Regions from separate parts of the Pantoea sp. E2023-21 genome, predicted to be linked through region 3. Evidence: predicted binding sites of a transcription regulator. Region 3 holds the regulator's gene; each other region holds the start of a gene.

Region 1 (10,196 bases), 1.2 Mb from region 3:
GCAGCAGACAGCGGTAAGGAAATCTGGAAACGCGAAATCAACGCGCAGGCCGAAGTGTGGAACCGCTGCCGTGGCTTAGCCTATTTCGATGCGACTAAACCGCTGCAGCAGCCAACGCAGCCGGGTTCAACGCCGGTCACTGCCGCTGTGCTGCCTGCGGGTGATACTTGTCAGCGTCGTATTCTGATGAACACAATTGATGCGCGTCTGATTGCTATTAACGCCGACAACGGTGAGCTGTGCGACACCTTCGGTACGCACGGTGTGGTTGACCTGAAAGCCGGCCTGGGCAATGCGCCCGATCCGCAATATCAGCTGACTTCACCTCCCGCGATGGCCGGTACCACCGTGGTGGTGGGCGGTCGCGTTGCGGATAACGTCCAAACCGATATGCCTGGCGGCGTGCTGCGTGGTTTTGACGTGATCACCGGTCAGATGCGTTGGGCGTTTGACCCAGGCAATGACGATCCCAATGCGATTTTGATGCCGGGCAAAGATTACACCCGCAGCACACCGAACTCGTGGGCACCAATGTCTTACGATCCGGCGATGAACACCGTGTTCCTGCCAATGGGTAGCTCGTCAGTGGATCTGTGGGGTGCGAACCGTACCAAACTGGATCACACATACGGCGCCTCAATCCTGGCGCTGGATGCGACTACCGGTAAGCAGAAATGGGTTTATCAGACCGTGCATAACGATCTGTGGGACTTTGATCTGCCAATGCAGCCAAGCCTGGTAGACTTCCCGATGAAGGATGGCACCAACAAGCCAGCCGTTGTTATCGGGGCAAAAACCGGCATGATTTGGGTGCTGGACCGCCTGACCGGCAAGCCTTTGACCAAAGTTGAAGAGCTGCCGATGCCGCAGGGTCACATCCCGAACGAGCAGTACACCAAAACGCAGCCGCATTCGGTAGAAATGCCAAACATCGGCAATCAGAAAATGTCTGAGTCTGATATGTGGGGTGCAACGCCGTTCGACCAACTGGCGTGCCGTATTGCCTTTAAAGGCATGCGTTACGATGGTCTGTTTACTGTACCGGACACCGATAAATCCCTCAGCTTCCCGGGTTCACTGGGCGGTATGAACTGGGGCGGTATCTCGTTTGACCCGAACAATCAATATATGTTCGTCAACGATATGCGTCTGGGCCTGTGGGTACAGATGATTCCACAAGACACCAGCAAGACCGCAGCCAGCAACGGTGGCGAAGCGATCAACACCGGTATGGGCGCGGTTCCGCTGAAAGGCACACCGTATGCGGTAAATAAAAACCGCTTCATGTCACCGCTGGGCATTCCATGCCAGGCTCCGCCGTTCGGTACGCTGTCGGCGATTGATATGAAAACCCGTCAGATCGTGTGGCAGGTGCCGGTGGGTACCGTCGAAGATACCGGTCCATTTGGCATCAAGATGCGCGCGAAGATGCCAATTGGTATGCCGACCTTAGGCGGCACACTGGCTACGCAGGGTGGCCTGGTGTTCATCGCGGGTACGCAGGATTACTATCTGCGCGCTTTCGATAGCTCAACCGGTAAAGAAGTGTGGAAAGCACGTCTGCCAGTCGGCAGCCAGGGCGGTCCAATCAGCTACGTTTCGCCGAAAACCGGCAAACAGTACATCCTGATCTCCGCAGGTGGCGCACGTCAGTCACCAGACCGTGGTGATTACGTGATTGCTTACGCGCTGCCAGACAGCAAGTAAGTTCAACTATGAGAAAGGCCGACATCATGATGTCGGCCTTTTTTTTAAAACCTTCCGTGGCACATCTCTTCCTTTAAGGCACCTTAATTACTGCTGCTTGGAAGGGCGGCGGCTTTTTTGACCTCCTTTTCTTCCAGCTTCCCTGGCTCTTTCAGGATCGTTTCTGAAATTACCCCCGCTGACTTTGCCGCCAGCGCTACCTGCTTCCCTGGCGCGCTCCGGGTCCTCTGCAAAGTTCCCGGCACCACCTCGTTGCTTTTTTTGTGTCATAGCAGAGACCTCATCTAAGGGTGTTTTCTTCGACGTGGACTAGCTAGCCACATAATGAGTATAGTCAGTCAGTTACGCTATGCCTTGAGAGATCTCTGATAACCTATTCGCCGTCGCGCCACAGCGATTGCAGCTCGGGTGGTGCCAGTTGTTCTGGAATTAAAATCACCAGTGTCCCAGCCTCACGATGTGTGGCATAGGTGATTTGAATGCGGTAATAGCGTTGATCGCCACGTCCCATGTTTGCCGCTTGATCTTCCGGTTCGCCGAGCGGCATGGCCTGTTCCAGCACCTGGCAGACGCGCTGTTTTTGCGGCTCGGGCAAGTCCGCCAGGGTAAAACGCCGCTCACCGCGCAGCTTGGGTATAAAGGCGATACCGCCTTCACGCGCCAGCTCAATGATGGCATCGTCGGTCAGTTGGATGTCCACGTTACGCCCACCTGCTGCCAGGCGGATTGAATTTTCTCCGCCACTGATTGATTAAACCGTTGATTGGCGTGCTGCACGGTAAAGCGCGCAAAGGTGCTGAAATCGGCATCCTGCGGTAGCGTCTTGTCGCACAGCGTGTCATACCAGGCTTGACCCGCCAGTTCCCACGCGAAGCCGCCCAACGCTTTAGCGGCGAGATAGAAGGCGCGATTAGGAATGCCGGAGTTGAGATGCACGCCGCCGTTGTCCTCACGCGTTTCGATATAGTGATCCATATTGGCCGGTTGTGGATCTTTGCCCAGCACCGGATCGTCATAAGCGGTGCCGGGTGACGACATTGAGCGCAACCCGCGGCCATTGATCCCACCCGCCAGCAAACCTTCACCGATGATCCAGTCAGCCTGATCGGCGCTCTGCTTAAGATGAAACTGCTTCACCAGTGAGCCAAAAACATCAGACATCGATTCGTTCAGTGCGCCTGCCTGCTGGAAGTAGATCAGTCCGGCTTCGGTTTCCGTTATGCCGTGCGTCAGTTCGTGCGCGACAACATCCAGCGCGATGGTGAAGCGATTGAAAATCTGGCCGTCACCGTCGCCAAATACCATCTGCTGGCCGTTCCAGAAGGCATTCTGGTATTCCTTACCGTAATGCACGGTGCCATCGAGCTTGAGGCCTTTGTTATCGAGGGAATTGCGCTGATAGGTTTGCCAGAAGAAATCGTAGGTAATGCCGAGATAGTTCCATGCTTCTTCAGCCGCGACGTCGCCGTTTCCGGGCTGGCCTTCCTCGCGGATTAACGTGCCGGGCAGATTTTGCGTGCCCTCGGCGTCGTAGATAGCGCGCTGTACGATGCCTGGCTTAGCGGTGTCGGCGTTGGTGGTTTGATGATTATGTTCAGCCATCAGTTGCTGAACGTGGGTGAGGGTGCGGCGCGCATAGTCTTGCTGCGCACCGGAGCAGTTATCGATGATGTTACGCAGCATGTATGGAGGAATTACGCTAAAAGGCATACCAAACTCCCTGGCTTCTTAGTGAATGTGCCAGAAAGTATAGTTTTCATACTATCAACGCGCTTTACGGCTCCGGGATTTCTGCGGTTCAAGCGCGGTAACCTGGCTTTCCACCCAGCCATCATCCAACCGGGTACGCAACAGATCGCCTTTGCTCAGCTGCTGAGTTTTTTTCACCACCAGGCCTTGCGTATCGGTTGTTACGCTGAATCCACGCGCCAGCGTCGCCAAAGGACTCACGCCTTCCAGCTGCGCGGCCAGGTTGCCAAAGCGCTGACGGTTGTGATTGAGCTGCTTTTCCATGCCCTGCTGCAGACGATAATGCCACTGCTGGAGCTGCTGCTGAGCGCGCAGAATCCGTCCCTGCGGTTGCTGCGCATTAAGGCGTTGTAGCAGGCGATCCTGCTGACGATTGGCGGTACGCATGCGCTGGTCCATCGCTTCGCCAAGGCGACGCTGCAGCTGGAACAGCGCAGTTTGCTGACGCGCCAGACGGAGTTGCGGATGCTGCTGCTGTAAACGGTGCTGAATGCGGGTGAAGCGACGCTGTTGCTGTGCCAGATAGAAATCCATCGCCATCTCCATGCGCTGCTGCTGTGACTGCAAACGGCGCAACAATTCCAGCTGATTACGGCTCACCAGTTCTGCCGCGGCAGAAGGCGTTGGCGCGCGTAAGTCCGCAACGAAATCGGCGATGGTGACATCGGTTTCGTGCCCAACGGCGCTGACGATCGGCAGGCGGCTGGCAAAAATCGCCCGCGCCACGCGCTCGTCATTGAAACTCCATAAATCTTCCAGTGAACCGCCGCCACGGCCGACAATCAGCACGTCACACTCATCACGCTGGTTGGCCAGTTCAATGGCACGCACAATGCCAGCGGGCGCATCCACGCCTTGCACCGCCGTAGGATAGATAATTACCGGCAATGACGGATCGCGTCGATGCAGCACCCGCAACACGTCATGCAGTGCGGCGCCGGTGGCAGAGGTAATCACACCCACCAGACGCGCCGGATCGGGTAGCGGCTGTTTGAACTGCTGATCGAACAAGCCTTCCGCTGCTAAACGCGCTTTCAGCTGTTCGAATTGCTGTTGCAGCAAGCCTTCACCGGCTGGATGCATGCTTTCGATAATCAACTGATAATCACCACGCGGTTCATACAGCGTGATGCTGGCGCGCACTAAAACTTGCTGGCCGTGCTGAGGACGGAAGGTGACGCGACGATTGCTATTGCGGAACATCGCGCAGCGTACTTGTGCACCGTCATCCTTCAACGTGAAGTACCAATGGCCGGAAGAAGGCTGAGTGAAATTTGAAATTTCAGCGCTGAGCCACACCAGGCCCATCTCATTTTCCAGCAGTTGGCGCACCGTGGTGTTCAGGCGGCTGACAGTAAAAATATTGGCGGTTGGCGGTAGCGACATGTGATGTAGATCAAATTTTAAATCAGAGGGTTAATCAACTGATACTACATTGCTTGCCCTGAGGATCAAGACTTTTTCTGAAAAAACACTGGAGGCAATCGGTTTCGGCCTGTATAATGCCGCGGCAATATTTTATCTGTTTTAATCGCCCCCAGGTGGAGATATTGCAATGCTAAGAATCGCTAAAGAAGCCCTCACATTTGACGACGTTCTGCTCGTTCCCGCTCACTCCACTGTCTTACCCAACACCGCTGATCTCAGCACTCAACTGACGAAAAACATTCGTCTGAACATCCCGATGCTCTCCGCTGCTATGGACACCGTGACCGAAGCCGGTCTGGCGATTGCACTGGCGCAGGAAGGGGGTTTGGGCTTTATTCACAAAAACATGTCAATTGAGCGCCAGGCGGACGAAGTTCGTAAGGTGAAAAAACACGAAAGCGGTGTCGTTACCGATCCGCAGACCGTGCTGCCAACCACCGCGCTGGCCGCCGTAAAAGAGCTGACCGAGCGTAACGGCTTTGCCGGTTACCCAGTGGTCAACACCGAAAACGAACTGGTGGGCATCATCACGGGCCGCGACGTGCGTTTTGTGACCGACCTGACGTTGCCTGTTTCTGCGGTGATGACACCGAAAGAGCGCCTGGTCACGGTTAAAGAGGGTGAAGCTCGTGAAGTTGTGCTGCACAAAATGCACGAAAAGCGTGTTGAAAAAGCGCTGGTAGTTGATGACAGCTTCCACCTGCTGGGCATGATCACCGTTAAAGATTTCCAGAAAGCCGAACGTAAACCTAACGCCTGTAAAGATGCCGAAGGCCGTCTGCGCGTAGGCGCTGCGGTTGGTGCGGGCGCAGGCAACGAAGAGCGCGTAGATGCGCTGGTGGCTGCCGGTGTTGATGTGCTGCTGATTGACTCGTCACACGGTCATTCTGAAGGCGTGCTGCAGCGTATTCGTGAAACCCGTGCAAAATACCCGAACCTGGAAATCATCGGCGGCAACGTCGCCACCGGTGCAGGCGCATTGGCGCTGGCGCAGGCCGGCGTGAGCGCGGTGAAAGTGGGTATCGGTCCTGGCTCGATCTGTACCACGCGTATCGTTACCGGCGTCGGTGTTCCACAGATCACTGCGGTCTCTGACGCGGTTGCCGCGCTGGAAGGCACCGGTATCCCGGTTATCGCTGATGGCGGTATCCGCTTCTCAGGCGACATCGCTAAAGCGATTGCTGCAGGTGCAGCAGCCGTAATGGTGGGCTCAATGCTGGCCGGTACCGAAGAATCGCCGGGCGAAATCGAGCTGTATCAAGGCCGTTCGTTCAAATCTTACCGCGGTATGGGTTCTCTGGGCGCGATGTCCAAAGGCTCTTCAGACCGTTACTTCCAGAGCGATAACGCCGCTGACAAACTGGTACCGGAAGGTATCGAAGGCCGCGTTGCCTATAAAGGCCGCCTGAAAGAGATCGTGCACCAGCAGATGGGCGGCCTGCGTTCTTGCATGGGCCTGACCGGTTGTCCGACCATCGACGATCTGCGTACTAAAGCAGAGTTCGTGCGTATCAGCGGCGCGGGCATCAATGAAAGCCACGTGCATGACGTGACCATCACCAAAGAGTCACCAAACTACCGCATGGGTTCGTAATCCCGTAAAATTTAGCGCCCGGCACTCGCCGGGCGCTTTTATTATTAAGTCCATCCCAATGGAAACGCCTCAATGACGACTGAAAATATTCATAAACATCGTATTTTGATCCTCGATTTTGGTTCTCAGTATACGCAGCTGGTTGCGCGCCGCGTGCGTGAGCTGGGCGTCTACTGCGAACTCTGGGCGTGGGATGTCACCGAAGAGCAAATCCGCCAGTTCAATCCGAACGGCATCATTCTCTCTGGCGGTCCGGAAAGCACCACCGAGCTGAACAGCCCGCGTGCGCCGGAATACGTGTTCAACGCGGGCGTGCCCGTGTTGGGCGTTTGCTACGGCATGCAGACCATGGCGATGCAGCTGGGCGGCAAGGTTGAAGGCTCTAACGAGCGTGAATTTGGCTATGCGCAGGTAGAAGTGCTGACCCAAAGCGCGCTGGTGCGTGACATTGAAGATGCGATTAGCGCAGCAGGTAAACCGCTGCTGGACGTATGGATGAGCCACGGCGACAAAGTCACCGCCATCCCAGCCGGTTTTGAAACCGTTGCCAGCACCGAAACCTGTCCGTTCGCCATCATGGCTAACGAAGAGAAAAAATTCTACGGCGTGCAGTTCCACCCAGAAGTGACGCATACCCGTCAGGGCCTGCGTATGCTGGAGCGTTTTATCCGTGACATCTGCGGCTGTGAAGCGCTGTGGACGCCAGCCAAAATCATTGAAGATGCGGTTGAGCGTATTCGTCAGCAGGTTGGCGACGACAAAGTGATCCTCGGCCTCTCAGGCGGCGTAGACTCCTCTGTGACTGCGATGCTGCTGCACCGCGCCATCGGTGAGCGTTTGACCTGCGTGTTCGTCGACAACGGTCTGCTGCGTCTGAATGAAGCGGAGCAGGTGCTCGACATGTTCGGCGACCACTTTGGTCTGAACATCGTGCACGTTGCGGCTGAAGCGCGTTTCCTTGATGCGCTGGCGGGCGAAAACGATCCTGAAGCGAAGCGTAAAATCATCGGCCGCGTATTTGTTGAAGTGTTCGATGAGCAAGCACTGCGTCTGGAAGACGTGAAGTGGCTGGCCCAGGGTACCATCTATCCTGACGTGATCGAATCAGCTGCTTCTGCCACCGGCAAAGCGCACGTGATCAAATCGCACCACAACGTGGGCGGTTTGCCAAAAGAGATGAAGATGGGCCTGGTTGAGCCGCTGAAAGAGCTGTTCAAAGACGAAGTGCGTAAAATCGGTCTGGAACTCGGCCTGCCGTACGACATGCTGTATCGCCACCCGTTCCCGGGTCCAGGTTTGGGCGTACGCGTGTTGGGCGAAGTGAAGAAAGAGTATTGCGACCTGCTGCGCCGTGCTGATGCCATCTTCATCGAAGAGCTGCATAAAGCTGACCTCTACAATAAAGTCAGCCAGGCGTTCACCGTGTTCCTGCCAGTCCGTTCTGTCGGCGTGATGGGCGACGGTCGTAAATACGATTGGGTGGTTTCACTGCGAGCAGTGGAAACCATCGATTTCATGACCGCGCACTGGGCGCACCTGCCGTATGATTTCCTTGGCCGCGTCTCAAACCGCATCATCAACGAAGTGAACGGCATTTCCCGCGTGGTTTATGATATTTCGGGTAAACCACCTGCGACGATCGAGTGGGAATAATCGAGCTGTTCGCTTAGAGTAAAATCCTTTAGCAACCGTCGCTTTAAGCCCGCACATTCGCGGGCTTTTTTGTGGTGAGCTCACAGTAAAAGATAGGCGTTAGAGCGGATGTAAGCCTCCATGCATGCTTATTGGCTTGGGCGGAAGTAACTGCGGCTTCTCTGAGATGCAATTTTGCCAAAAAAGCCTTTCCGTCATCGGTTTTCCAAGGAAATAACCTTGCGCCTGATCGCATTTCACGCTGAGCAATTCATCAAATTGATAAGCGGTTTCTACACCTTCTGCGGTTACTGTCATCGAAAGCGCACGTCCTAAACCGACAATAGACTCAATGATCGCCTGACTGGCATCGCATCCTAATAAGTCAGCAATAAAGCTTCTGTCTATTTTAATGCCATCGAAAGGAAATTTTCGCAAATAGCTAAGTGATGAATATCCCGTGCCAAAATCATCCATGCTTAACCGCACGCCGATTTTTTTAAGACTCGACATAATAGTCAATACTTTCGCCGCATCGTCCAACAGAACTGATTCAGTAATTTCCAATTCCAATCGCTGAGGGGCGAGCCCGGTGTTGTGTAATACCGTGTTAATTCTGGCAATAATATCCCCTCGCTCGAATTCAACCGGTGATAAATTAACGGAAACAAATAATGTCTCAGGCCATGTAAGCGCCGTTCTACAGGCTTTATCAAGAACCCAGTCGCTTAACTGGACTATCAGGCCCGTTTGTTCGGCAATCGGTATAAAATGCTCAGGGCTGAACTGACCTTTTACAGGATGATTCCACCGGACCAGCGCCTCTGCTCCACACAGCGTATTTTCATTAATTTTAAAGCGAGGTTGAAATTCAAGGAAAAACTCTTCCTGGCGAATAGCGGTACGTAAGTCGGTTTCCATCTGCCTTTTTTGTTGAACGCGCTCGTTCATCTCTTCCACATAAAACTGCCAATTATTTCGTCCAGCAGATTTTGCTTCATAGAGTGCGATATCAGCGAATCGGATCAACTCTTCAACGGTTTGCTGATTATGGGTTGCACTAACGATACCAATGCTTACGCCCAGCGATATTTCGTGCTCGCCAATGACAAAAGGATGATTGACAGCGGCGCAAATTCTACTGCACAGCGTTGTAACATCCTGGTCTTTAAGTTGATTCTGAGTGACGATTAAAAATTCATCGCCGCCGAGTCTAACAACGAGATCGTTATCACGAACACAATTTTTTAAGCGTAATGCAACTTCGCAAAGCACGGAATCACCCGCAGAGTGCCCTAAGGTATCGTTGACAGGTTTGAAATGGTCTAAGTCCAAACTTAAAACATAAATAGGTGGCGAGTTGGATGCTTTTCCCTCTAGCTTCTCAATCATATAATTATGCAGATAATGTCTGTTCGCCAGTCCGGTCAATGAGTCATGCTGCGACATGTGCTCTATGTGAGCTTTCGCTTCAATTTCTGCGGTTTCATCCGAAACCGTTCCACGATATCCGATAATACGGTTATGCGAAAAAATAGGTCGTACGGAGATGTTGCAATAGCGCTTGCGGCTTAATCCGTCTGTATATTCACCAGAAAGAATTTTTCTTTCTGAGGCTTTATGTGAATTTTCATTAACTTTTTCTTTGAAATCGACAATGCTATAACTAATCAAGTGGGTAAATTTTTTCCCAATCCAATACTCTGTTGGAAAGTGAACCACACCTGTGAATCGTTCGGACAGGTATAAAATGATACCGTCACTGTCGGTTTCCCATATCCAATCTGATGCTGCTTCAGCGACAGATTTAAAACGCTCTTCGCTAATAGCCAGCGCGGCCTGACTTTCGTCGATTAACTTAGCCACTAATACAGCCCGGCGAAGTAAAAGAAAAACAAACAGACTAAATATGGCTGCAGTTATTAAGAACAAGGGAAGAACGACTTTAAGAAGATCATTGCCTGGTGTTGATGTTGTCCACAGGAGACGAAATTTTGTGCCCAGATCGGATTGCAATATAATTGAAGGTGGTGAAGCGTTTTTATTGATAAGGATATCTGTATGTAAGTTGCTTAATTCAAAGTCG
Region 2 (10,196 bases), 1.5 Mb from region 3:
TCCACGCCAAATCTTTCTCACGCGTGGCGGAGTTGACCACCAGACGGAAGAAATCTTCGCTCATAAAGTAAACAATCAAATCATCAATGACGCCAGCGGAGGCATTTAACATGCCGGTGTAGAGGGCTTTGCCTGGCTGGGTTAGCTTGGCGACATCATTGGCCAGCAAGTAGCGCAGGAATTCGCGGGTACGCGCACCGCGCAGATCGACAATGGTCATGTGGGAAACATCAAACATGCCGGCATCGTTACGCACCGCGTGATGCTCATCCATTTGCGAGCCGTAATGCAGCGGCATCATCCAACCGTGGAAGTCCACCATGCGCGCACCGCTTGCCTGATGCTGTTCGAATAGAGGCGTTTGCTGAGTCATAACCATCCTGTGAATACAAGTGAGTGTGACGCGCCTGCGTCGCCTTAACAGGCGGACGCAAACGTTCTCTTTATGCTGAAGTTATCACCTAATGCGGCAATTAACCATGAGGAAAACGAGGGTGAAACACTACCACCTTTCAACGAACCACCGAACAGCCACCAGCATAAATCACTGCATTATTGTGATTAGCCTCGCACAAAATACGACTAAATTACTTTCATGCAGCAAAATGAGGGAATAGACGCCACAGGATTAAGAAATGGTCCGGCATTCACATTGCCAAGACATGAATTAATCTAATGCGAATTAAGGGGTGAAATTAGAATAAATCAAACGAGGCGCGATTGCGGTGCAGCGCTGCATCATTGCGGTGCAGCAAAGAAAAACGGCGCCCATTTGGGCGCCGTTGGCAGATGTGATTAGCGTATCCAGCGGGGTAGATCGTTTAACCCCATCGCCTGTTTCAGCATCAACGGTTTGACGCCCGGTAGAGTATCGGCGAGCTTGAGGCCAACATCACGCAGCAGCTTTTTCGCTGGATGGGTGCCGGCAAACAGCTCACGGAAACCCTGCATCCCCGCCAGCATCATCGCCGCGCTATGCTTGCGGCTGCGTTCATAGCGACGCAGATAAAGGTGCTGACCAATGTCTTTACCTTCCTGATGAAGTCGGCGAATTTCACCTATCAGTTCAGCCGCGTCCATAAAGCCCAGATTCACGCCTTGTCCGGCCAGCGGATGTATGGTGTGGGCGGCATCGCCGACCAGCGCCAAACGGTGCGCAGCAAAGTTGCGCGCATAACGCGCCGTCAGCGGGAAGGTTTTACGTTCGCTCTCGACCTGACACAGACCAAGACGCATATCAAACGCTACCGATAGCTGCTGATTAAACAGCGCTTCCGGCATCGATTGCACGCGCGCCGCTTCCTGCGGCGAGAGCGACCAGACGATTGAGCATAAGTGAGGATCCTGCATCGGCAGGAAGGCCAGAATACCGTCGCCGTGGAATACCTGACGCGCAATGGCATCATGCGGCATATCGGTGCGGATGTTCGCCACCAACGCGTGATGCTCGTAATCCCAGAAAGTCAGTGGAATATCGGCTTTATCGCGCAGCCACGAATTCGCGCCGTCGGCAGCAACCAGTAAACGCGCGCTCATCATGCTGCCATCTTGTAGCGTAATGAAGGCTTCGTTGTCGCCAAATGCCACTTGCTGCAACTGCGCCGGGGCAAACAGCGCGATATCGCTGCTCTGGCTGGCGCGCTGCCACAACGCGCTATGAATTACCTCGTTTTCAATAATATGGCCAAGATGCGACAAACCCTGCTGCTCATCATCAAAGCTAATAGAACCGAAGCTGTCCTGATCCCACACTTCCATGCCGTGATAAGCGCTGGCCCGCAGAGCCAGAATGCTCGACCAGACATCAAGCTTTTGTAGCAGGCGTTCACTGGCAGCGTTGATGGCGGAGACGCGAATCGACGCATTTGCCGCCGGATCAAACTGTGGCTCGGGTGCTTTTTCCAGCACGGCAACGCGTAAGCCGCTGCCTTGTAGTCCGCAGGCGACGGCCAACCCTACCATGCCGCCTCCGGCAATTGCCACATCAAAAGTTTGCATTGCTGCCCCTTAATTCGTGCTTAACGCTTAACCCAGCCGAGCGTGCGCGCGGCAAGTGGATTTCGTAGCCAAGGCAGATGGTCCATCGCCACCAGCCCAAGATTCCGTCCTGCTACCAACGGCGCATAGCGGTTAGCAAACAGTCGGACTAAACCGTCGGTGACGCCAATGGTGGCGGCACGATCGGGCTGACGTCGCGCGGCAAAGTGCTGCAATACCGCGAAACTGCCGGGATCCTGCTGCTGACGATGTGCGCCCGCCAGCGTTTCTGCCAATGACATCACGTCGCGCAGACCAAGGTTGAAGCCTTGTCCAGCAATCGGATGCAGCGTTTGTGCCGCATTGCCGACCAGCGTCAGACGATGCGTCACCTGACGTTCGGCGGTTTGCAGCGCCAGCGGATAAAGCTCGCGCTGACCGGTGTGCGTAAAACGCCCCAGACGCCAGCCAAATGCACGCTGTAATTCCTGCAGGAAGGTCGCATCGTCCCACTGCTTAATCATTGTTTGCGCGTCAAGCGGATGGCACCACACCAGCGACATGCGATTGCCAGACATTGGCAACAGCGCTAGCGGGCCGTGCTCGGTAAAACGCTCGAAGGCGCGGCCCTGATGTGGCAGCTGCGTCGACACATTGGCGATAACCGCCAACTGCTGATAATCGTCGCGCTGCCAGGTGATACCGCATGACGCGCCCAAAGGTGAACGCGCACCATCAGCGGCCACCAGCAATGCCGCCTGCAACTGTTCGCCGCTGTTTAGCGTAACGTGCACCTGATCCGCCGTGCGCGACACCGAGGTCACATAGTCCGGGCAGCGCACAGTGATACCCGGCGCCTGTTGTAAGCGCTGAAACAACCGCTGACCGACATCAAAAAGTTCGACCACCTGACCCAGCGCGGGCACCTGATGTTCTTCCGCTTTCAGCGAGACGAAACCGGTATGACCGCGATCGGAAACGTGAATATCGGTGATGGGCGTGGCACAGTCTGCCAGTGAGCGCCACAGGTCGATATCCGCTAACTGCTGACACGTGCCTGCCGCCAGGGCAATCGCGCGTCCGTCGAAACCGGGATGCGCGCGGCTGTCGGGCTGAATCCGCTCAATCAACGTCACCGGCAGCTGGCCTTGCGTCAAGTGTGAAATCGCCAGTGCCAGAGTCGCACCGGTCATGCCGCCGCCAGCAATCACAATACTCATGCGTGACGTGCCGCCGCCATTAGCGCTTCGATCGCGTCGGCATCTTTCACCACGCTGTCGGTGAGATTCTCATTGCCGTTTACGGTGATGACAATGTCATCTTCAATACGAATACCAATGCCACGATATTGCGGCGGTACTTTAGCATCTGGCGCGATATACAAGCCAGGCTCAACGGTCAGCACCATGCCCGGCTCAAGGATACGGTCGCGGCTCGGTGTGCCGTAATGACCGACATCATGGACATCCAGCCCCAGCCAGTGGCTCAAACCGTGCATAAAGAACGGACGGTGTGCCTGCTCTTCAAACAGCGTGTCGATGTTGCCATCGAGAATGCCGAGATCAACCAGGCCGGTAATCATGATGCGCACCACTTCGTCATTGACGTCATGGATGCTGATTCCCGGACGGAACATCGACAACGCTTTGTACAGTGATGCCAACACGATGTCGTAGATAGCGCGCTGCGGCTCGCTGAATTTACCGTTGACCGGGAAGGTGCGGGTGATATCGCCCGCGTAGCCGTGGAATTCACAGCCAGCGTCAATCAGCACGAGATCGCCATCGCGCATTTCACATTCGTTTTCGGTGTAGTGCAGAATGCAGCCGTTTTCGCCAGCACCGACAATGGTGTTGTAAGACGGGAAGCGCGCGCCGTGGCGATTAAATTCGTGATGAATTTCGCCTTCCAGCTGATATTCGAACATGCCCGGACGACAGGCTTGCATCGCTCGCGTGTGCGCCAGCGCGCTAATTTTGCCGGCGCGGCGCAGAATCTCAATCTCTTCCGCGCTTTTGAACAGGCGCATGTCATGCACCCATGGACGCCAGTCGGTGACCGTATCTGGAGCGCTGAGATTTTGACGGAAGCCGCGGCGCAGCTTTTCCAGCGCACTAAACACTTGCTGATCCGCTTCTGCATATTCGCCCTGCGCATGATAAACAATATCCAGGCCGTTAAGCAGTTGATGCAATTGCTCACCCATGTCATCCCACGGTAAAGCACGATCAACACCCAGTTTCGCTGGTGCGGCATCCTGCCCAAGTCGGCGACCAAACCAGATTTCAGCGGTCAGGTCACGTACGCGATTGAACAGCACGCTGTGGTTATGCTTGTCATCGCTTTTGATTAAAACCAGCAGCGCCTGCGGTTCGTTAAAACCGGTGAAGTACCAGAAATCGCTGTTTTGCCGAAAGTTATACTCGGTATCGTTGCTGCGCGTCACTTCAGGTGCAGCAAATATCAAAGCGGCACTGCCTGGCGCCATGCGGGCAATCAGCGCCTGACGACGTTGCTGGAACGTGTCCAGAGTAATCATGTTTGCACTCCCTGTTGAAGACGGGCCACAACGTACCCGCATTGACGCACTTAGTGTAACGTAGGTTTCTGTACTTCAGGTGCCGTTGGCTGATGCTGACGCGTAAAGGTGTCATGGCACAGCAGAGCGGCAACACGCACGTACTCGATCACCTCTTCCAGCGACTGTTCCAGCTCTTCCTGGTCTTCATCTTCGTCATAGCCGAGTTGTGCGATGGTGCGCAGATCGTCAATCGCTTCACCCGTTTCACCGGTTACTTTTTCCAGCTTAGGCTGCGTCACGCCTAAACCGAGCAGAAAATGGTTTACCCAGCCAGCCAGCGCATCCGCGCGATCGAATACCGTGATGTCATCATCTTCCGGCAACATCAGCTGGAACATAAAGCCTTCGTCTTCCAGCGTGGTGGCGAGGCTTTCATGCAGCGCCTGCAACGGCTGCGACAGACTTTGCGAAAACGCCATGCCTTCGTTGGTGAGATCGTGAACCATGGTTTTCCAGCTGGCATCCTGATTGCCGCCGCACAAAATCCCGGAAAGGAGTCCGTGCATTTCGGCTGGCGTCATGCCCACGCCCTGCTGAGAAAGGGCCGCGGCCAGCGCGTTGTAACTAGGCGTTGCGTTCTGTAAAGACATAAGCTTTGGTCGTCGTTGGCGGAATAAGTTCGTGTTATGCTACCACCAGGTGCCTCTGGGTTTCCAGAAAAGGGGTTGTAACTTATAACTCGGGTATATATAGTTTCGCTCCTCCCAAACCATTGACCGGTAAGGGAGATGCGATCGAAGTAATCAGTCAGGATGGTGGCATGTCTGCACAACCAGTAGATATTCAAATTTTTGGTCGTTCATTGAGAGTGAATTGTCCGCCTGAACAGCAAGATGCGCTGAATCTGGCCGCAGAGGATCTCAATCAACGGTTGCAAGATTTAAAAGTTCGCACTAGAGTCACCAATACAGAGCAACTGGTGTTCATCGCCGCGTTAAACATCTGCCACGAGTTGGCACAAGAGAAAGGTAAGACGCGCGACTATGCTGCAAATATGGAACAACGTATCCGCATGCTGCAGCAGACCATTGAACAAGCGTTAGTTGAGCAAGGTCGCATAACTGATCGCCAGGGCCCTAATTTTGAATAACACTTCATGGTCCTCATGCTAGAGTGACGGTGAAGTAAATTTTCTCTGAGATGTTTGCAAGCGGGCCAGTCCCCTGAGCCGATATTTCATACCAACAGAATGTGACGCTCCACAATTTGTGCGCATGCTCGGTTCGCCCGAGAAGCCTAATAGTTGTGACGGCATGTTCACCTTGAACCAAGGGTTCAAGGGTTACAGCCTGCGGCGGCATCTCGGAGATCTCCATTTAGTAGTTTTGATTCGCAAATGTTCACGTCGCCATAAGGCGACATGAGCCCAGACGCGAATCCCCCGGCTTTCATGATCATGATATAGTGGCTGCAACAGCTCACTCTGCCGGGGATATCATGTCAGCACCCTCATTTCTCGACCGCCAAGACATCCGTCAGCATGTGCGCCATTTGCGCCGTAATCTCACGTCTGAGCAACAGGAACAAGCTGCCGATCAGTTGGCTGAAAACGCCATCAATATTGCGCCAATCGCGAATGCGCATCGTATCGCACTGTTTTTGTCCGTCGACGGTGAAATCAACACCCGCCCGCTGATCGCCAAACTGTGGCAGCATAAAAAGCAGGTTTATCTGCCGGTGCTGCATCCCTTCTCGCCAGGCAATCTGTTGTTCATCCGTTACACACCCGAAACTTCACTCACGCCAAACAAGCTACGCATTCCGGAACCGCCGTTAGATATCACACAACTGGCAACGCTGGATCAGCTCGATGTCATGCTGGTGCCGCTGGTGGCGTTTGACCATGCAGGCCAACGCTTAGGTATGGGTGGCGGATTCTATGACCGCACGCTGCAAAACTGGCAGCAACATGGGTTGCTTCCCGTGGGGATTGCGCACGATTGTCAGCGTGTGGAAGCGCTGCCGGTGGCCGCATGGGATGTGCCGCTGCCCGCGATACTGACGCCATCAAAACTGTGGCAATGGGAAGCGTAAGAAGGGAAAAACAAAGGGCGCCAAGGGCGCCCTGTTTAATCAGTACAGCAGACGGGCACGGATGGTGCCCGGAATGGCCTTCATCGCCTGCAGCGCTTTATCCGCCGCATCCTGCTCAGCATCAATATCAATCACCACGTAACCCATAATCGGCGTGGTTTGCAGATACTGCGCGGCGATGTTAATACCCTGCTCGGCGAAAATCTGGTTGATAGCTGTCAGCACACCCGGACGGTTCTCATGGATGTGCAGCAGACGACTGACACTTGCCGCATGCATCGGCAGCGAAACTTCCGGGAAATTAACGGCAGACAGCGTAGAACCATTGTCCGAGTATTTCGCCAGCTTGCCCGACACTTCCAGACCAATATTCTCCTGCGCTTCCTGGGTTGAACCACCGATGTGTGGCGTCAGGATGACGTTGTCGAACTCGCACAGCGGAGAGTTAAACGGTTCGCTGTTGGTTGCAGGCTCAACCGGGAAGACGTCGATCGCTGCGCCGGCCAAATGTTTGTTCGCCAGAGCCTCACACAGCGCTGGGATATCGATCACGGTACCGCGCGCGGCGTTGATCAGTAGCGAACCCGGTTTCATTAATGCCAGCTCTTCAGCACCAATCATATTCTGCGTAGATTGCGTTTCAGGAACGTGCAGGCTCACCACATCGCTCATATTAAGCAGATCGGACAGATGGCGCACCTGGGTCGCATTACCGAGCGGCAGCTTGCTTTCAATATCGTAAAAGAACACGTGCATGCCCAGGCTCTCGGCCAGCACACCCAGCTGCATGCCGATGTGACCATAACCGATGATGCCCAGTTTCTTGCCGCGTGCTTCAAACGAACCGTTCGCCACTTTATTCCAGATACCTCGGTGCGCTTTGGCATTGGCTTCAGGAATGCCGCGCAGCATCAGCAGCATTTCGCCAATCACCAGTTCAGCAACTGAACGGGTGTTGGAGAACGGTGCGTTAAACACCGGCACACCGCGCTTCGCTGCAGCGCCGAGGTCAACCTGGTTAGTACCGATACAGAAGCAACCGACTGCCACCAGCTTTTCCGCGGCAGCAAAGATCTCTTCGGTCAGTTGGGTACGGGAACGGATACCAATGAAGTGCGCATCGCGGATGGAGGATTTCAGCGACTCCGCATCCAGCGCCCCTTTGTGAAACTCGATGTTGGTGTAGCCCGCTGCACGCAGGTTTTCCAGCGCACTCTGGTGAACGCCTTCCACCAGCAGGAACTTAATCTTGTCTTTTTCCAGTGATACCTTTGCCATTTCCCGACCCTATTCAGAATTCAATGAGGACTACCATAAGGTAGCCTTCTGTCAAAATATCAAAAATTTCGTGCGCAGCAATACAAACGATTGCCTGGGCGCCAGCACGCGCCCACGCGGAGACAGCACAATGCCGTACAAAATCGTGACATCCTGGGTGGACGAAGTACGAACTCACTGCTGATGAATCTTTTGTGACATAAGTCACCAAATTTCAGCCTGGCGAGAAAAGATGTTTTGCGGATGGAAATAACCGGCGCATCACGCGCGCCGGACAGATCATTTTACGATGGTTTTCACACCGTCAGCGGTGCCGATCAGCGCGACATCCGCGCCACGGTCAGCAAACAAGCCAACAGTCACCACACCCGGCAGCGCATTGATGGTTTTTTCCAGCTCGCCAGGATTGAGAATACGCAGATTATGCACGTCGAGAATAATGTTGCCGTTGTCGGTAATGACGTTTTGACGATATTCCGGCAAGCCGCCGAGCTTGACTAATTCACGAGCCACAAACGAACGTGCCATGGGAATCACTTCAACCGGTAGCGGGAAGTGGCCCAACACATCAACTTCTTTCGAAGCATCGGCGATGCAGATGAATTTTTTCGCCACTGCCGCAACGATTTTCTCACGCGTCAGCGCTGCGCCGCCGCCCTTAATCATCTGCATCTGCGGATTAATTTCATCAGCACCATCCACGTAAATCGACAGCTCATCAATTTCGTTGAGATCGAAAACATGAATGCCTAACGCTTTCAGTTTTGCCGTTGACGCTTCCGAACTGGAAACCGCACCTTCAATCTGATTCTTCATGGTGCCAAGCGCATCAATGAAATGCGCTGCAGTTGATCCCGTGCCCACGCCGACAATTGTGCCGGGTTCTACGTACTGCAGCGCTGCCCAACCTACCGCTTTTTTCAGTTCATCCTGGGTCATGATATGTTTAAAACCTGTGCGACATCGAAGTGCGCGTAGTATAAAACAAGGCGCTGTAAAAAAGCGCGACTGTTAGACAGCCGATTTAACGCTTTGGAAGCCAGCCCGCAAAAAAGCGTCGCAGCACAATTTGACAGTTTTATGGCATAGTAATGTCCACCCTGAACGAGAGAGAACAACAATGAAACGCCCGGATTATCGAACGCTTCAGGCGCTGGATGCTGTGATTCGCGAGCGCGGCTTTGAGCGTGCCGCACAAAAACTCTGCATTACCCAATCTGCGGTTTCGCAGCGTATTAAACAGCTGGAAAATTTATTTGGTCAGCCGCTGCTGGTGCGTACCGTGCCGCCGCGTCCAACCGAGCAGGGTCAAAAACTGCTGGCGTTGTTGCATCAGGTTGAGCTGCTGGAAGAGGAGTGGCTGGGCGACGATAATGGCGGAACCACGCCGCTGCTGCTGTCGCTCGCGGTCAACGCCGATAGTCTCGCCACCTGGCTGCTCCCCGCGCTGAAGGATGTACTGGCCGATTCGCCGGTGCGCCTGAATTTGCAGGTAGAAGATGAAACCCGCACGCAGGAACGTCTGCGTCGCGGTGAAGTGGTTGGCGCGGTGAGTATCCAGCCGCAGCCATTGCCAAGCTGCTTAGTGGATCAATTGGGCGCGCTCGATTATCTGTTCTGTGCTTCACCTGATTTTGCTGCACGCTATTTTCCGAATGGCGTAACGCGCTCTGCGCTGCTGAAAGCGCCGGCAGTGGCGTTTGATCATCTGGATGATATGCATCAGGCGTTTTTGCAGCAGAATTTTGACCTATCACCGGGCAGCGTGCCCTGCCACATCGTTAACTCGTCAGAGGCCTTTGTGCAGCTGGCGCGTCAAGGTTCGGTGTGCTGTATGATTCCGCATTTGCAGATTGAGCGGGAATTGGCGCAAGGTGAGCTGGTGGATTTGACGCCAGGTTTATATCAGCGTCGTATGCTGTACTGGCATCGATTTGCCCCGGAAAGTCGCTTAATGCGCAGCGTAACCGACGCACTGATTGCGCACGGACATCGCGTGCTGCGTCAGGATGTTTTGCCTGCGTAATAATCGGGTCGCCATCATTGGCGACCCGCATAAACCTTACGGCGTATTCGGTTTAATTTCGAAGACCACATCCACCTGATCGTCAAAATGAATACTCTGCTGCTCGTAGGTTTGCTGCGCAGTGGTATCGGCTGGTGCAGCGGCGGCTTTATACATGCGCGCCATCGGCATCGGTTGATAGTTGGCAACGTGGTAGCGAATGCTGTAAACCGAACCCAACTTAGCGTTAAACCCTTCTGCCAGTGCGCTTGCCTGCTGTGTCGCATTGGCAATCGCCACTTTGCGCGCCTTCTCTTTGTA
Region 3 (10,196 bases):
AGGGCGCTAATGCGCTGGCAACCACAATCGGATAGATCGCGCCATTGGCCAGCGCCATGCCGCAGAATGGCATGAGTAATACGAACAGCGGCGCTGAAGGCATTAAGGCGATAACAAACAGGCTCAGGATGCTCAGGCTATACAGCACCAGCAACCATGGCAACAGTTGTGCACCTTGATAACGATTTAACAGCGTGCGACAGCCAAAACCGCCAATTAAAAACGCAATAGTCTGCGGAATATAACTCAGGCCAATATCGCCCGGTGTCAGGCCAGCAGCGGCGAGAATGAAAGGTGATCCCGTCAGCCAGGCGAAGAAACTCGCCGAGCAAGCAGAATAGATCAAGACGTTACCGCTATAGACGCGCGTGCCCAGTAAGGTTAACCAGCCAGGTTGTGTACCACCGGCCACTTTTTCGCGCTTAGCCGACGTTAACTGCAGCGTACCGATCAGCAGTACCACCGCGACCAATGTCAGCGTGATAAAGATGCTGCGCCAGTGGAAGTGGCTGATAAGCCAGGCGCCAAGCAGTGGTGCCAGCGCAGGAGACAGCGCAACCAGCGGCATAATCGTTGCAAACACTTTATTCGCTTTGGCTTTTGGATAGTGATCTACCACCAACGCCTGCCAGCTCACGGCTGCAGCACACACGCCAATGGCCTGCACAAAGCGCAGCGCCAACATCAGGCGTACGTCGGTTACCCAAAGCATACCCAGGCAGCCGAGGGCGAAGATGGCTAAACCCGCCAGTAAAATCGGTTTACGTCCATAACGATCCGACAGCGGCCCCCAAAATACCTGTGCACAGGCAAAACCGCCGAGAAACAGACTTAAGCTGGCGCTGATAGTGCCGGGTGCGCTAGCAAAATCACGCTGCATATCGCCAAAGGCGGGTAAATACATATCCGTGGCAAGAAAGCCGAGCATGCTGAGCACGGCGAGATAAGGCATAAATGCTTTAGACGACAACATGTTGATTCTCTTTTGGGCAGGTTGAACGCCGGGAGTGTAAAAGGATGCAACGCGCTTTGTGAAACGCTAATATTTGCATGGAGCTGTTAAATTTTTTGAAGGCAAAAATATGTGGTCAGAATATGCGCTTGAAGTGGTGGATGCCGTGGCGCGCACCGGCAGTTTTAGCGCGGCCGCGCAGGAGCTGCATCGCGTGCCTTCTGCCGTCAGCTATACCGTGCGTCAGCTGGAAACCTGGTTGGCGGTACCGCTGTTTGAGCGCCAGCATCGCGAAGTGGTCATGACACCAGCCGGCGAGCACTTCGTTCGTGAAGGGCGATCTGTTATCAAAAAAATGCTGGCAACGCGTAGGCAGTGTCAACAACTGGCGAATGGCTGGCGCGGTGAATTGAGTATCGCGGTTGACTGCATTGTAAAACCGCAGCGCACGCGGCAATTAGTGAAGGACTTCTATCGTCATTTTCCCGATATGGAGTTGATTATCAGCTACGAAGTGTTTAACGGAGTGTGGGATGCATTAGCCGATGGCCGGGTAGATGTCGCGATTGGCGCCACGCAGGCAATTCCCGTCGGTGGACGTTTTGCGTTTCAGGATATGGGCGCGCTGAATTGGCGTTGTGTGGTCAGCCCGGATCATCCACTGGTTAACAGCACTGAACTGGATGATGAAACGTTGCGAGCGTGGCCATCTCTGGTGCTGGAAGATACGTCGCGTGCATTGCCGCGCCGTATGACCTGGACGCTAGATAATCAGCGGCGGCTGGTGGTGCCAGAATGGGAAACCGGGATGGCGTGTTTGTTGGCAGGATTGTGCGTTGGAATGGTGCCGGGCCATTTGGCGCGTCCGCTGCTGGACAGTCATAAATTGGTCGAACTGTCGCTGCCGCAAGCCTTTCCTGATAGTCCGTGCTGCGTCAGCTGGGCTGAACAACGCACGTCGCCGGCGCTTGAGTGGTTACTGGCTTATCTGGGGGATGCTGAAACGCTGAACCACGAATGGCTCAGCGAAGTGTCAGCTTAGCGGCGATAATCGCGGAATGGGCCGTACGCCACTGAACGACGTTCAATCAGCGTAGGCTGAACCTCGATGGTTTGTGGATCTTCACGTTTGCTGGTGATGCGATCCAACAGCATTTCCAGCGCTTTTTCACCCAGTTCGGCTTTAGGCTGGTGTACGGTGGTCAGCGCAGGCGTGAAATAGCGCGCGTTGCGCACGTTATCGTAACCAATCACCGAGATATCTTGCGGTACACGCAAACCCATCTCATCGGCGGCACAAATTGCGCCCATCGCCATAATATCGCCGCCGCAGAACACGGCGGTTGGGCGCTGTTTCTGGTTAAGAATCTGCTGCATTGCCTGATAACCGGATTCAGGTTCAAAGTCGCCCTGAACCACCCATTCTGGGCGCACTGTAATGCCTGCTTCGTTCATCGCCTGCAGAAATCCTGCGTGACGTCCGCCGCCGGTGTTGCGCTCCATCTGGCCAGGGATGGCACCAATATCGCGATGGCCACGTTCAATCAGATAACGCCCGGCGAGATAGCCGCCTTGAAACGCGTTGTCCTGCACCGTATCGGTAAAATCACCGCGCGAAGCACCCCAATCCATGACGACCATCGGGATATTGCGGTTCTCTTCCAACATTTGCAGTAAATCGTCCGGATATTCAGAACACATCACCAGCAAACCATCGACGCGCTTTTGCGCCATCATCGACAGATAGGCGCGCTGTTTTTGCAGATCGTTGTGCGCATTGCCGAGAATCAACGTATAGCCGCGTTCGAAACAACGATTCTCCACCGCTTCGATAATTTCAGCAAAATAGGGCGCTTCACTGGACGTTGCCAGCAGACCTAAGGTTTTGGTGTGATTCACTTTGAGACTACGCGCCACGGCACTTGGCGAGTAGTGTAATTGTTTGATCGCTTCCCATACGGCGTTACGCGTTTCTTCCGCAACGAAACGCGTTTTGTTGATGACATGCGAAACCGTGGTGGTTGAGACACCTGCGCGTTTTGCGACATCTTTAATTGTTGCCATGAAAATGGTACTCCTGGGCTTATCGCAACTCACTGATAAGTATATTGTTAAACGTTTGCGTCTGCTAACGCTTTTACAGCCCAAAAGGCGGGCAAAACGGGGTGTTATAGCAGACGAAATCACTTCATTATGCTGAAAATACAGCACGCGCAAAATCTGTTGCGCAACGAAAGGCGGCGATTCTAACAAGCCCGCGCGGATAACACGAGATTTTTGCCGATTGCTGTGCGAAAATCGCGTTAACCCCATTAATTGTGTGACTAAGGAGTTGTGATGAATACTGACCTGAAGCTGGCGCTAATGACCACTGTTGGCGCACTGTTGATGATTATCGCCTTCAGTTTTACCGCGATCATGCATTAACAAAAAAGCCGGAGCTGTGTGCAGCATCCGGCTTTTTTCTGTTTGTTGCGCAACAATTAGCGAATGGTTTTTGGCGTCATCATACGACGCGCGCCCACATAGTGTTTCTGCCAGTAATCCTCTCCCAAAGCGCTAATCTGAATATCTTTGCCGGTACGCGGCGACTGAATGAATTTGCCGTTGCCGAGATAAACGCCAACATGATCAGCGGTGCCGCGATTGTTAATGCGGAAGAACACCAGATCCCCTTTCTCCAGCATTTCACGTTTGATCGGGGAAGCATCACGCAAGTGATACATCTCATTGGCGGTGCGCGGAAATTTGAATTTCACCAGATCTTTATAGGCGTACCAGACCAATCCACTGCAGTCGAAACCGGTATGTGGCGAGGTGCCGCCCCATTGATAAGGTTTACCGAGTTGCCCCATTAATTTGGTCATCGCCGTTTCACGCGCTTTTTGATAACGCTGGCGGTGCGACTTACTCATTTTAATGCCGGTAAGCGCAACCGCTTCGTCATCAACCACCACTTCGGGAGATTTCTTCACCAGGCGTTGATGACCGTATTTCTTAGCGGTAAGTTTCAGCGGGGATTTTTTGCTGGTGGTTTTGTGCAGCGCGGTTTCTGTTTTGGTCTGTTTTTTTAGTTTGAATTTTTGGACAGCAGTCAGGCGCGATTTTTTTGTGGTGGTTTTCACCGGACGTCGTTTGCGGCGCTCGTCTTCACGTGCGCTCTTTTTCTCTGCTTTGAGCGAGCTGGCATTAACGGGTGCATGCGGAGATGCAGCAGCCACATTAAAGAACAGTTGGGCTAAAGCCAGTATGAAAAGCGTAATTAGTAGACGCATAATCCGGTTACAGGTTAAGCAGGCTGAATGAACACAGACTGCGGCAAAGTGAGAGAAATCTGATCAAGTGACCAGCGCCGAGGCAATTCTAATCCACTTTTTTTCCAAAAGGTAAGGCCTTTTTCCATTAATATGTTACCAGATTGATTCTGTAGCAAAAATGAGCGATTTCAGCTGGTTAACCCAGCGAAACTATTGCTAATTATTAATTTATTAATGCCAATTAATGATATGAAAATGTTATTTGTCATGAATTGACTTAACAAACATGGCGATTAGCAGGCGCAAACACAAAATCCCGTTTTCAGTACGGGAGCGAAATCGCTACAATAAACAAACACGAAGTGAAGGATTAAGGAAGGCAATAATGAGTACTGTTGAAAAAATTCAGCGTCAGATCGCAGAAAACCCGATTCTGCTGTACATGAAAGGTTCTCCGAAGCTGCCAAGCTGCGGTTTCTCGGCGCAGGCCGTGCAGGCGCTTTCCGCATGCGGCGAGCGTTTCGCCTATGTGGACATTCTGCAGAACCCGGATATCCGTGCTGAAATGCCAAAATACGCGAACTGGCCAACCTTCCCGCAGCTGTGGGTTGATGGTGAGCTGGTCGGCGGCTGCGACATCATCGTGGAAATGTTCCAGCGCGGCGAACTTCAGCCGCTGCTGAAAGAGACCGCTGAGAAGTATAAAGAAGCGGAATAATGCAGAAGGCCGACACATGTCGGCCTTTTCTTTGGCTATTCGACGGACGCGTCGTCAGCGGGTTCTTCACTGAAAGCCAATGGCCAGCCACCAAGGCGTTTCCAGCGATTCACCAGCTCACAGAACAGCGTCGCGGTTTGCTCGGTGTCATACAGCGCCGAATGCGCTTGCGTACTATCAAACTCCATTCCCGCTGCTTTGCAGGCTTTCGCCAATACGGTTTGCCCCAACACTAATCCGCTTAATGCCGCAGTATCAAACGTGGCGAAAGGGTGGAACGGATTGCGTTTCAGGCTGGCGCGTTCTGCGGCCGCCATGACAAAGTTAAGATCGAAAGTGGCATTGTGCGCCACAATAATGGCGCGATTACAGCCGCTGTCTTTGGTGCCTTTGCGTACCATTTTAAAAATCGCATGCAGCGCTTCGTATTCGCTTACCGCACCGCGCAGCGGATTGGTGGGATCGATACCGGTAAACGCCAGCGCCGCAGGATTGAGAATGGCGCCTTCAAACGGTTCCACATGGAAGTGCAGCGTTTCATCGCGATGCAACCAGCCGTCTTCATCCATTTTCAGCGTTGTGGCTGCAATTTCCAGCAGTGCATCGGTTTGTGCATTGAAACCAGCGGTTTCAACATCGATCACGACAGGATAAAAACCGCGGAAGCGTTGGTGGAGAGCGTTTAAAGCGTTCGATTCAGACATCAGGATCTCATGGCAATAAATAGGGCAGCGCGCATTATGGCAAAAATCGCAGGAGGGTGCAGCAGGAGAGGGAAGTCAGCCTGCAATTAGCAGGCTGACGAGCAACATTAGTTGCCTAAGCCGTGACCGGCATGTTTATTTTCAATCAGCTCGATTTTGTAACCGTCTGGATCTTCAACAAACGCAATAATGGTAGAACCGCCTTTCACCGGACCCGCTTCACGCGTCACGTTGCCGCCGGCGCTGCGAATGCGTTCGCAGGTGTCGGCCACATTGTCCACGCCCAGCGCGATATGGCCGTAGGCGTTGCCGAGATCATATTTGTCCACGCCCCAGTTGTATGTCAGCTCAATCACCGCGCCTTCGCTCTCTTCGGTATAGCCAACAAACGCCAGCGTGTATTTGTACTCGGTGTTTTCGCTCTGACGCAGCACGCGCATGCCGAGCACGCGGGTGTAAAAGTCGATGGAACGTTGCAAATCGCCAACGCGTAACATGGTGTGAAGTAAACGCATAACATCCTCTTTTTTAAAACGTCATCAGTGAATGACAAGACAACTTAGTATACACACTGATGAAACAACGCTGCCGCCAATCCACGGCGGCAGCCATTTTCTTACAGGGTGGGGTAATCGGTATACCCTTCCGCACCGCCGCCGTAGAAGCTTTCCGGACGTTGCGGGTTGAGAGGGGCATCTTGCTGCAGACGCGCCACCAGATCCGGGTTAGCGATAAAGTCGCGGCCAAACGCCACCGCATCAATCAGGCCGCGAGCAATCAGATCATCGGCTTTCTCAACGGTGTAGGCACCCGCACCGATGATGACGCCAGGGAACAGCGCACGCACTTTCTCGCGGAAGGCATCGCTGTAAGGCTGTCCACCCGCCCAGTCAGGCTCAGATAGGTGCAGATAGGCGATGCCGCGTTTGCCCAGCTCGGCGATATACCACAGCGCCGCTTTTTCTTCGTCCGGGCCATTTTCCAGATTCTGGAAGGCACCGATTGGCGAAACGCGAATCCCAATGCGGTCGGCAGACCAGTTGGCAATTGCTGCATCCACCACTTCCAGCGCGAAACGGCCACGTTTCTCAATCGAACCGCCATACTCATCGGTACGCTGGTTTGAGTCAGGTGCAAGGAACTGGTGCATCAGATAACCGTGCGCAGAATGCAGCTCCAGCAGGTCGAAGTCGGCATCGCGCGCATTGGCGGCGGCCTGACCAAAATCTTTTACGATTTGCTGAATTTCCGCCACTGACAGCTCGCGCGGTACTGAGGTGTCTTCACGATAGACAGAACCATCCGCGGCGCGTAGGGAAGTACGCGTACCCGCCGCCAGCGCGGTGGGTGCGACAGGCGCTTTGCCTTCTGGCTGCACGCTGTTATGCGAAATGCGGCCGGTATGCCACAGCTGGACGGCGCTGTGACCTTTAGCAGCATGAATGCCTTCGTTAATCATTTTCCACGCGGCAATTTGCTGCTGTGTGTGCAGACCCGGCGCGCCGGCGTAACCTTTCGCCTGGAAAGAGATCTGAGTGGCTTCGGTGATGATTAAACCGGCGCTTGCGCGCTGTTGGTAATATTCCGCCATCAACGGCGTTGGGATATCGCCCGGCTCAATGCTGCGCAGACGCGTCAACGGGGCCATGAAAATGCGGTTCGGTACGGTAATCGCGCCCACTTTGAGTGGGGAGAACAGCTGCTTACTCGCCATAATGATTGCTCCAGGAAGACCGGTCGTCTAGTAACGCGGATTTTTAAAAATCAGTGACTCATCAGCCACTGTTCGATGGTGTCGAGCGCCAGGCTAATCGGACCTGATTCTCGGGAAATCTTGCTCTGCAAACTGGCCCCAAGCCACAACAAGTAGCAACGATGCGCCAGCTGCTGCGGAGTTTGGTCATAGGGCAATGCCTGCTCAGCCGCCACATCGGTTAAACAGCGTGTGTAGGCTGCGATGATGGCATTCGCACCCTGTTGCAGCGCATCGCGCATCGGTTCAGAGAGATCGCACACTTCCGCTGATAACTTCACGCCAAGGCAGCCAACAATATGGCCCTGCTCGATAAACAGCCTTTCGCCATATCGAAAATGCGCTAACAGGCGTTCAGTCGGCGTGAGGCCTGGCAGATTCAGTTGCTGATCGATCTGTTGCTGAAAGTGGGTGAAGTAGCGCTCAATCAGCGCCACGCCAAAGGCTTCTTTCGAACCGAAATAGTGATAAAACGAGCCTTTGGTGACGTCCGCCAACGCCAGCATCTCGATCAATCCCATGCCGGTAAAACCGCGCTGTAAACAAACCTGCTCGCCAATGGCGAGCAGGTGTTCACGGGTATCGTTGCGTGGCTGAGTCTTATTCATGGGTTGCAGGTTATTAGACCAGTCAGTCTAACGCAACCTTCAGGCAGCCGTTTGGCACGATCTGATCATGTCCAGCTGTGGCTGATATTGCTGGGTCTGGACATTGAACATGCCTAAAACCGTATGGAAAAGATTATCTTGCGATACGTTTTCGTCGGCTGCTTGCTGGCGTAAACAGGCTTCATTAATGTGATTGACCGCCGCGTAACCTGGTGACATCCACAACAGCAGAGGAATGTGTGTCTGCTGCGTAGGGGCAAACAGATAAGGCGCACCGTGCAGATACATTCCGCGCTCGCCAAGAGATTCACCGTGATCGGAGAGGTAGACCAAGGCTACATTGAAGCGATCGCTCAGGCCTTTCAGCTTATCAATGGTGCGGCTTAGCATCGCGTCGGAATACAGCAAGGTGTTGTCATAGGTATTGACCAGCGCCTGATGATCGCAATCCTGAATCTGCTTACTGTCACAGGTGGGCGTAAAGCGGCGGAATTCAGCTGGATAGCGCTGATAATAGGCCGGACCGTGGCTGCCCATTTGGTGTAGTACAATAATGCTGTCGTTGTGCAGGCTATCAACATAGTTATCAAGACGATGCAGCAACACATCGTCCTGGCAAAATCCGTCATGGCAATATTGTGGCAGTTTCCACTGTGTCATATCGGTGTGTGGCACGCGGTCACAGGCGCCTTTACAGCCGCCATCGTTCTCGCGCCACAGCACGCTCACGCCCGCATGGGCAAGGATGTCGAGCATGCCTTCCTGATGGTGCGCCAGATTAGCGTCGTAATGCGCGCGTGGCATATTGGAGAACATACAGGGCACCGATATGGCGGTTTCTGTGCCGCAGGAACTGGCGTTGCGATAATAAATTACCTGCTGTTTTTTCAGTTCTGGATTGGTATCTCGCGCGTAACCGCCCAACGAGAAATTCCCGGCGCGCGCCGTTTCCCCTACGACTAGCACCACCAGCGTTTTTTTGGTTGCTGCGGAGATTAACGGACCTTTATGTGCATCTTCACCGAGTTTCACCAGCGCCTGGCTACCTTGCAGATAACGTTGATCGACATAATGGCCGGTACCGCTAACGATATTGGCCGGGGTAATCATCTTGATCAGGTTTTTATTATTGCGTATCAGCGAGGCGTAATCTTTGTAGAACAGCGCTGCCATTAGCAATATCACTAATATTGCTCCCAATGCGCCCGTTAAGCGTTGCAGTAAGTTCCACCACCATCGTTGTCCCTGATGAAAACGCACGCCGCAAATCAGCGCTACCGGCACAATCCCCATCAACAACATCCATATTACATAGCGGCTACTGATCAACGCACCGGCCTCTTGCGGGTCGGATTCAAATACGTTTTGGATCATATTGGTGTCGATCACCGTACCAAAACTGTGCATGAAGTAGTTGGCGGCCGCGCTAACGACGACCAGCACAATCAGCAACGGCTTGCGGATATAAGGCAACGCAGCAAGCGAGAAAATAAAATAGAAAGCCGAGGCTAGTACTACAGGGATACTGGCAGCGAACAGATAATCGTGGGGATGATCATAAGGGATCATTTCCCATGCGCGCAGCAAGAAAAGGGCATTCAATATCAAGGCGAAGAACAGCGCAGCAATAAGGTTAAATCCACTGCTACTGCACTGAAATGTGTTCGGAAATCTCATGAAAATTCGACGCTGAGGAGTAATGTGACAATCCTATGAAGACAAGATGAGGAAAACCTTAACGAAGATTAAACATGCGCACTCTAAATTCTGTAAACGCTGGCTATTTGGTAAACAGTCGTAACCAGAGGTGGCCGTGGGGGCATAATGAGCAATTCACGTTTACTCTTTGCACAATGTCACTAAGCTGTTATCAATGTTAAGTCAGATGTTAATTGCGGAGTTGATGTGGCCGAGCAACTGGAGTTCTTCCCCGTACCCAGTCCGTGTCGCGGCATTTGCCAGAGTGACGCGCGTGGCTATTGTCGTGGGTGTTTACGTAGCCGGGAAGAGCGCTTTAACTGGATGAAATTCAGCGATGCGCAAAAGCGCGATGTGCTGCGCTTGTGCCGGCAACGCTTTTTGCGCCTGCAGCGGCAGCAGAAAGTGGATGAAGATCATGATCCACAACAACCGGAACTGTTTTAAGAAAACGATGATTTGCCTTTCCGTTATACTCCCGCTTTCGTCATCTGGATCCGTGTTTG

The links. The regulator PurR, encoded in region 3, represses purine synthesis genes. The targets are predictions, from matches to a motif close to CANGCAAACGTTTGCNTG.
Region 1: a site for PurR is predicted at 4,934-4,951, ahead of guaB (IMP dehydrogenase). Genes of this name have one in related genera too.
Region 2: a site for PurR is predicted at 7,950-7,967, ahead of serA (phosphoglycerate dehydrogenase). Genes of this name have one in related genera too.

What each region holds. Positions count from the first base shown of each region.
Region 1 is NZ_CP195344.1:2,097,523-2,107,718, reverse strand. Features, by position in the region: gene ACRQ84_RS09935 (glucose/quinate/shikimate family membrane-bound PQQ-dependent dehydrogenase) at 1-1,707, shown strand, start outside; gene ACRQ84_RS09930 (con-10 family general stress protein) at 1,795-1,977, opposite strand; gene ACRQ84_RS09925 (protealysin inhibitor emfourin) at 2,081-2,407, opposite strand; gene ACRQ84_RS09920 (M4 family metallopeptidase) at 2,392-3,417, opposite strand; gene xseA (exodeoxyribonuclease VII large subunit) at 3,472-4,842, opposite strand; gene guaB (IMP dehydrogenase) at 5,012-6,478, shown strand; gene guaA (glutamine-hydrolyzing GMP synthase) at 6,551-8,131, shown strand; gene ACRQ84_RS09900 (bifunctional diguanylate cyclase/phosphodiesterase) at 8,231-10,196, opposite strand, start outside.
Region 2 is NZ_CP195344.1:2,394,316-2,404,511, forward strand. Features, by position in the region: gene gcvT (glycine cleavage system aminomethyltransferase GcvT) at 1-373, opposite strand, end outside; gene ubiI (FAD-dependent 2-octaprenylphenol hydroxylase) at 796-1,998, opposite strand; gene ubiH (2-octaprenyl-6-methoxyphenyl hydroxylase) at 2,019-3,197, opposite strand; gene pepP (Xaa-Pro aminopeptidase) at 3,194-4,516, opposite strand; gene ACRQ84_RS11260 (YecA/YgfB family protein) at 4,567-5,148, opposite strand; gene zapA (cell division protein ZapA) at 5,319-5,648, shown strand; RNA gene ssrS (6S RNA) at 5,688-5,871, shown strand; gene ACRQ84_RS11275 (5-formyltetrahydrofolate cyclo-ligase) at 5,996-6,592, shown strand; gene serA (phosphoglycerate dehydrogenase) at 6,632-7,870, opposite strand; gene rpiA (ribose-5-phosphate isomerase RpiA) at 8,150-8,809, opposite strand; gene ACRQ84_RS11290 (LysR family transcriptional regulator ArgP) at 8,991-9,896, shown strand; gene ACRQ84_RS11295 (oxidative stress defense protein) at 9,933-10,196, opposite strand, start outside.
Region 3 is NZ_CP195344.1:916,465-926,660, forward strand. Features, by position in the region: gene punC (purine nucleoside transporter PunC) at 1-973, opposite strand, end outside; gene punR (DNA-binding transcriptional activator PunR) at 1,083-1,994, shown strand; gene purR (HTH-type transcriptional repressor PurR) at 1,991-3,016, opposite strand; gene ACRQ84_RS04420 (cytochrome bd-I oxidase subunit CydH) at 3,290-3,379, shown strand; gene ACRQ84_RS04425 (C40 family peptidase) at 3,436-4,227, opposite strand; gene ACRQ84_RS04430 (Grx4 family monothiol glutaredoxin) at 4,592-4,927, shown strand; gene rnt (ribonuclease T) at 4,963-5,631, opposite strand; gene gloA (lactoylglutathione lyase) at 5,739-6,146, opposite strand; gene ACRQ84_RS04445 (alkene reductase) at 6,248-7,345, opposite strand; gene ACRQ84_RS04450 (TetR/AcrR family transcriptional regulator) at 7,396-7,992, opposite strand; gene eptA (phosphoethanolamine transferase EptA) at 8,032-9,669, opposite strand; gene ACRQ84_RS04460 (DUF1289 domain-containing protein) at 9,898-10,137, shown strand.